Regions from separate parts of the Paeniglutamicibacter sp. ZC-3 genome, predicted to be linked through region 1. Evidence: predicted binding sites of a transcription regulator. Region 1 holds the regulator's gene; the other holds the start of a gene.

Evidence for each region. The regulator Rex, encoded in region 1, represses fermentation and respiration genes when NADH is low (regulators of the CRP and FNR family bind a similar motif). The targets are predictions, from matches to a motif close to CTTGTGAANNNNTTCACAAG.
Region 2: the regulator Rex is predicted to act here: its motif matches at 997-1,016, upstream of benA (benzoate 1,2-dioxygenase large subunit).

Annotation. Positions count from the first base shown of each region.
Region 1 is NZ_JAOYTG010000011.1:82,896-86,222, forward strand. It holds gene OIU93_RS12645 (30S ribosomal protein bS22) at 1-41, shown strand, start outside; gene OIU93_RS12650 (HAD family phosphatase) at 153-968, opposite strand; gene OIU93_RS12655 (glutaredoxin family protein) at 1,018-1,272, shown strand; gene OIU93_RS12660 (redox-sensing transcriptional repressor Rex) at 1,379-2,122, shown strand; gene OIU93_RS12665 (hypothetical protein) at 2,219-2,965, opposite strand; gene OIU93_RS12670 (histidine phosphatase family protein) at 3,236-3,327, shown strand, end outside.
Region 2 is NZ_JAOYTG010000005.1:78,002-81,328, forward strand. It holds gene OIU93_RS07770 (Chromate resistance protein ChrB) at 1-25, shown strand, start outside; gene OIU93_RS07775 (YkvA family protein) at 33-458, shown strand; gene benA (benzoate 1,2-dioxygenase large subunit) at 1,162-2,562, shown strand; gene benB (benzoate 1,2-dioxygenase small subunit) at 2,546-3,085, shown strand; gene benC (benzoate 1,2-dioxygenase electron transfer component BenC) at 3,214-3,327, shown strand, end outside.

The sequences.
Region 1 (3,327 bases):
TGCTTCGTAAGACCCGCCACCAGCGTCGTAATAAGAAGTAAATACCAGTTCCGGGGTTGCCCGGAATTGAGTATGTAAAAAGGTGCGTTTCCCGCAATGGGGAACGCACCTTTTTGCATGTTTGCGGCGGGCGTGCCGGACGTTGCCCGGAGTCAGGGACGGCGGCGCAATGCACCGAAGCTGCGCCACAGGCCCCAGAGGACTCCCGAGACGCCGGCTGCCTTCAGGCCGAAGGCAGCCGCCCTGCGCCCGGTTCGGAAGTCGTAGACCGGCCAGTTGCGGTCCTTGGCGTGGCGTCGCAATCTGCGGTCGGGATTAATTGCCACGGGATGACCCACGGCCTCAAGCATCGGAATGTCGTTGTGGGAATCGCTGTACCCCCAGCATTCGGCAAGATCCAGCCCTTGGTCCCGGGCCAAGATCCGGACAGCTCCGGCCTTCGCCGATCCGTGGAGGATTTCGCCGACCAGTTGGCCGGTGTAGAGGCCTTCGATGTGCTCCACGGTCGTCCCGAGCGCTCCACTGAGCCCGAGCCGCCTTGACATAACCGCGGCAACCTCCAGCGGCGTGGCGGTGACTAGCCACACCCGACGCCCGGCGTGAAGGTGCTGTTCGGCGATCGCGCGGGTGCCTGGCCAGATTTTCGACTCAATGAATTCGTCATAAATTTCATCCCCGAGCGCAACCATGTCGGCCACGGAGAAGCCTGCGGACAGCAATAGCGCACGGTCACGGATGGCGTGGATGTCACCGAGGTTCTCTCCCCGGGCGACGAACCGCAACTGTCGAACGGCAAACCACGCCACCTCACGCAGCGTAAATGCCCGCCTTTGATACATTTTTCGGGCCACTGCAAAGAGCGAAGCACCGCGCATCATGGTGTTGTCTACATCGAAGAAGGCGGCAGATGTGCCCGATGGCGCCGACTCGTGCCCAGCAAATGTCACGGGGGAAAGGTTGGAGGGCATCCAACCAGTCTATTGCAATCTTTTTTCGCCGGAGCTGTAGCGTTGGGTCATGAGCAGTGTGCAGACCCCGCGGGAAATTACTTTGTTGGTTCGTTCCGGATGCCACCTTTGCAAGGCCGCGGCCGAAACACTCGACGAGGTCACCAGCAGGTTGGATTACACCTGGCAAAGCGTTGACATCGATCAGGACCCGGAACTCTTGGCGCGACATTCGGAAGAAGTCCCGGTGCTGTTGGTAGACGGACGGGTACGGGATTTTTGGGTGATTGATGCCCAGCGCCTTGAGGCATTGTTGAGCAGCTAGGGGCAACGAAGCCGCCGCCTGTCCGCGACACCAAGGGTGATGCGGTGGCATCGGAAGAACTGGTTGGAAAGACATGAAGGTATCCAAGGAATTGAGTCAAAGCAGAATGCCCACCGAACACCAACCAGCAAGCAACGAAGCGAAGCTCCCTGCTGCCGAAATTCCGATTGAGCACGACCTGGATCCCGGCGCATCGGTGGAGCAAACACCCGCGGGTTCACTGGGCAGGATTCTCCCTGAAGCGACCCTGGCGCGATTGACCCAGTACCTGCGTGCGCTCGGTGCCATGCAGGCGCGCGGTGAAGCGCGAACCTCGTCTGGCGTGCTGGCCACCGAGGCAGGGGTCAATCCTGCGATCCTTCGCAAGGACCTGTCTTTGCTTGGGTCCTATGGAACCCGTGGGGTGGGATACGCGGTGACCGACCTGGTCGAACAGATCTCCAAGGCCATGGGGCTTTTGAGGCAGTGGCGCGTGGCGATCATCGGTGCCGGTAACCTGGGTCGCGCACTTTCCGGATACGGCGGATTCCGAAGCCGGGGATTTGAAGTTGTCGCGCTGCTGGATTCATCGCCAGATGTGGTTGGCACGACGGTGGGGGACCTGCAGGTCCAAGACATTTCCGACTTGGACGAAATCGTTGCGGCCACGAATGCCAATATTGCCGTCCTATCCGTGCCTGGGGCAGCGGCGCAAGATTTGTGCGACATGCTGGTTCAATGTGGTGTTCGAAGCATATTGAGCTTCGCACCCGTGGTGTTGCAAGTCCCGGCAGGGGTCGTGCTGCGGAAGGTTGATTTGGCCACCGAACTGCAAATCCTTGCCTACCACGCACAAAACCTCGACTCCTAGAAATCGCCCACGGGAACCGGTCTTAAACTCAAATGGTCCGTGGGATTCCACCGGCAACGGCTGAATCCCACGGACCACTTCTTAGCGTTTTGATGATTAGCGGTATCCGGCTTTACGTGCTGCCCGACGAGCGGCAATGTACTGGCTGGAGGGACGCAACCAGGCAAACACGACGCCAACCACTCCCAGGACGACGGAAAGGGCCGTCAGGACCCCGCTGGCAATGCTGAACAACGACAGGACAGCCAGAATCGTCGCGAAGATGCGTGCAACGCCGCTTCCCTTGCGGATCATGAACGCGATCAGAACGTAAATCAACAAGCCGATCACGGCGAACACGATTGCGGTGGTCTGGATCATGGGAATTGCGTCGGAGACGCTCATGCCAGCAGCCGAAAGCTGTTCCTCCAATTCGGGGACTGCCCGAAGCTGCTCCATGATCGCGGTGGTGCTCAAACCGAACACCGAGCTCAGCAGGAATGCGACGCCGGCCGCGATGATTGCCCAGAAGGAGGTGTCCAGTTCCTTGGGTCGATGGGTCGGCATCTGGGGCGGAGCAAAGTTGCCTTGCGGCGGAACGGGGAAGCCGCCGTATGGCTGCTGGCCGTAGGGCGTCTGCGGCGGCTGCTGACCGTATGGGTTGTTTGCTGGGGCGGGCTGGCCGTACGGGTTGGGGTGCTGGCCGTACGGATTAGTTGGCGGAGTCCCGTTCTGTGGAGGTTGGCCGTAGGGAGGTTGTCCGGCGGCATTCGGATCCTGCGGTGCGCGCTGTCCGTACTGCGGGGGTGCCGGTTCCTGCGATGGCTTCTCTGGGTTCACGGGATCATTCTCAGGGGTTGACATGACCTGCTCCTTTAGTTTGACGAACTACGGCTTACCCTCACGATATCGGTTGAAGATTGCTTTTCACCCCTCCGAAAGGATGGTTTTCCGATTGGATCGGGACACTCGCCGAAGTCCTTCCTCGGGACAGGGATCGCACGCCGCCGACGAGGACGCGATGTCGTTTCCGGTTCAGCAATTGCGCTTTCGGTGCTCGCCATGAGCCTCGTGCGTGGGCAAAATCAAGTGTCCGGTTTAGGTAACGGTACAAAGATTTGAGACACTTAAACTATGTCGACTGCCACCGTTCACCTGCTTCGTCACGGCGAAGTGTATAACCCGGACAGGGTCCTCTACGGTCGACTACCGGAATTTCACCTTTC
Region 2 (3,327 bases), on a different contig from region 1:
GGCCACGAACGCGGGAAAGGGCTGAGCAAGACGTGGCGTGGCTCGAGGTCCTTCTCGCGGCTCTCGGCGGGCTGCTCTTGGTCTATGCCGCGCTGCTGGCGTTGTTGCGGCGCCACGCGCTGAGGAACCCAGACGCCGTCGGCCTGGGCGAGGCCTTGCGCCTATTACCCGATCTCCTGCGGTTCCTGGGCAGGCTCGTGGCGGACAGGGACCTGCCGTGGTGGCCCCGGTGCGCCCTGGTGCTGCTATTGGCCTATCTCGCGTCCCCCATCGACCTTGTGCCGGACTTCATCCCCGTAGTCGGCTATGCCGACGACGTACTGGTGGTGGCCTTGGTGCTTCGCTTTGTGGTTCGGCGTTCGGGGAGAGAAGCATTGTTGCGGAACTGGCAGGGCTCCGGGGCCGGGCGGCGGATCATCGAGCAACTGGCCGGCCTCGCTGCCCCGGAGCCGCGATAGCCAGGGGCCCCGAAGGGAAGCTCTGGCTCCGGGATTCCCGAAGCGGGGGTGCTATTTCCGTATGCCGGCAACCAGTGGCGAGACAAGCACCGCCTGGGTGACATTCCGAACGAAGGGTAGCTACAACGAGGCCAGCACCGCGGCCAGGATCGGGCGGGGAACCGACACCAGCAGCCGGCCAAATCGACCCGTCAGACTCAGCACCAACATGAGCCAACCGGCCTCAATGTAGGCGCTAGGCCCTGGATCCCGCTGCAGACCGGCACCGCCCATACCTAGGACGCCGCTTTGGCCGACTCCAGGCCTGGCCATTCGACAGCCTGGATGACCAGCATCGGCCCGGCACGGGAGGCGGAAGACGCCTGCGCTGACCTCGGGTCCCGGTTCCGGCTCTCAGGTGCCCAGGCACGACTGGAGCCGTCTTTCGATTGGAAGGCAACGGCCTCGATCCCTGCGACGGCACGGGAACCGGGCCTGGAAGGGAGCATTTGGGGCCTAACGCTACGGCGAGGTCGGGTGCCTGACAAATACCCAGATCTTTGTGATTGATATCGCAATCCACTCAATGGACACCACCCTGGGTCAACCCTAGGCATATGCCCAGTGTGAGGTCACGCACATACTGACATGGTGTATCTCATGGTTTCGCCACCCACCGGGTGGACCAGGGCGCCAGCGCCCGCTACGAAGGATGGAGCACTCCATGACAGAAACACTTGATACCGTCTCGGCCCTGCTTGATGATGCACTCGTCGACAGCCCGGAGACCGGCCAATTCCGCGCCAACCGAAATATCTTCACCGATGAAGAGACCTTCGAGCTCGAAATGAAGCACATCTGGGAGGGCAACTGGATTTACCTGGCCCACGAATCCCAGATCCCGAACATCGGCGACTACTTCACCACGAACATCGGCCGCCAGCCGATCGTGATCTCGCGCAACAAGGAAGGCGTGCTCAACGCCCTCATCAACGCGTGCAGCCACCGCGGTGCCATGCTTTGCCGCCGCAAGACCGATAACCGCACCACCTTTACCTGCCCGTTCCACGGCTGGACCTTCAACAACTCCGGCAAGCTGCTCAAGGTCAAGGACTCCCGCGGCGCCGGCTACCCGGAGGGCTTCAACAAGGACGGCTCGCACGACCTGACCAAGGTCGCCCGCTTCGAGTCCTACCGCGGCTTCCTCTTCGGCTCGCTGAACGCGGACGTCAAGCCGCTGACCGAGCACCTCGGTGAATCCACCAAGATCATCGACATGATCGTGGACCAGTCCCCCGAGGGCCTCGAGGTCCTGCGCGGCTCCTCGACCTACACCTATGACGGCAACTGGAAGCTCCAGGCGGAGAACGGCGCCGACGGCTACCACGTCTCGGCCACCCACTGGAACTACGCTGCCACCCAGGCCCGCCGCAGCGCGGGCGAGTCCACCAATGACACCAAGACCATGGATGCCGGCGGCTGGGACAAGCAGGAAGGCGGCTACTACTCCTTCGAAAACGGCCACCTGCTGCTGTGGACCGAATGGCTGGACCCGGCCAACCGCCCGCTGGCCGAGAAGCGCGACGAATTGGTTGCCGCCCACGGCGAAGCCAAGGCCGACTGGATGATCGGTGTCTCCCGCAACCTCTGCCTGTACCCGAACGTGTACCTAATGGACCAGTTCTCCTCGCAGATCCGTGTTTTCCGCCCGGTCGCCGTCGACAAGACCGAGGTCACCATCTACTGCATCGCCCCGGTCGGCGAATCCGACGAGGCCCGCGCGAACCGCATCCGCCAGTACGAGGACTTCTTCAACGCCTCGGGCATGGCCACCCCGGATGACCTCGAGGAATTCCGCTCCTGCCAGAAGACCTACCTGGCCACCGCCGCCAAGTGGAACGACCTCTCCCGCGGACAGGCGCACCAGATCACCGGTGCCGACGAGAACGCCAAGAAGATCGGCCTGGAGCCGATTTCCTCCGGCGCCCGCACCGAGGACGAGGGCCTGTACCCGATCCAGCACGGCTACTGGCTGGACACGATGCGCAAGGCCGTCGCCGCCGAGGCCTCATCCACCACCACCGGCACCACCGAACAGGGGAACAACCATGACTGCAACCACTAACGCCATCGTCACCAAGATCCAGACCGGCGCCGGTGAGGTCAAGCTGGAGGACATCGCGCAGTTCCTCTACCGCGAAGCCCGCTTCCTGGATGACCGCGACTTCGATCGCTGGATCGACTGCTACCACCCCGAGGCCACCTTCTGGATGCCGGCCTGGGCCGATGACGACAAGCTCACCGAGGATCCGCAGCGCGAGATCTCGCTGATCTTCTACGGAAACCGCGGTGGCTTGGAAGACCGCGTCTTCCGCATCAAGACCGACCGCTCCAGCGCCACTTCGCTGCCGGAGCCGCGCACCGGGCACAACATCTCCAACGTCGAGATCGTTTCGGTCGACGGCGACAAGGTCGATGTGCGCTTCAACTGGTTCACCCTGTACTACCGCTACCAGAACGTCGACACCTACTTCGGCACCTCCTTCTACACGATCGACTACTCCGGCACCCAGCCGGTGATCATGGCCAAGAAGGTTGTCCTGAAGAACGACTACATCCACCACGTCGTGGACATCTACCACATCTAGTCCCGCCCGGACCGGGGCCCGTTCCCGGCCCGCCGGACTGGTGGTGCGGGGGCGCATCTTGCGCCCCCGCACCACCACCTTGCACCAGCTGCCGCACCACCCTGCACTATTTTGAAAAGAGCCCCCTCATGACCTATCAGGTTGCCCTCGCCTTCGAGGACGGTATTACCCGGTTCATTAAAGTCGGACCCCGCGAAACCGTCGCCGATGCCTCCTACAAGGCACGGATCAATATTCCGCTT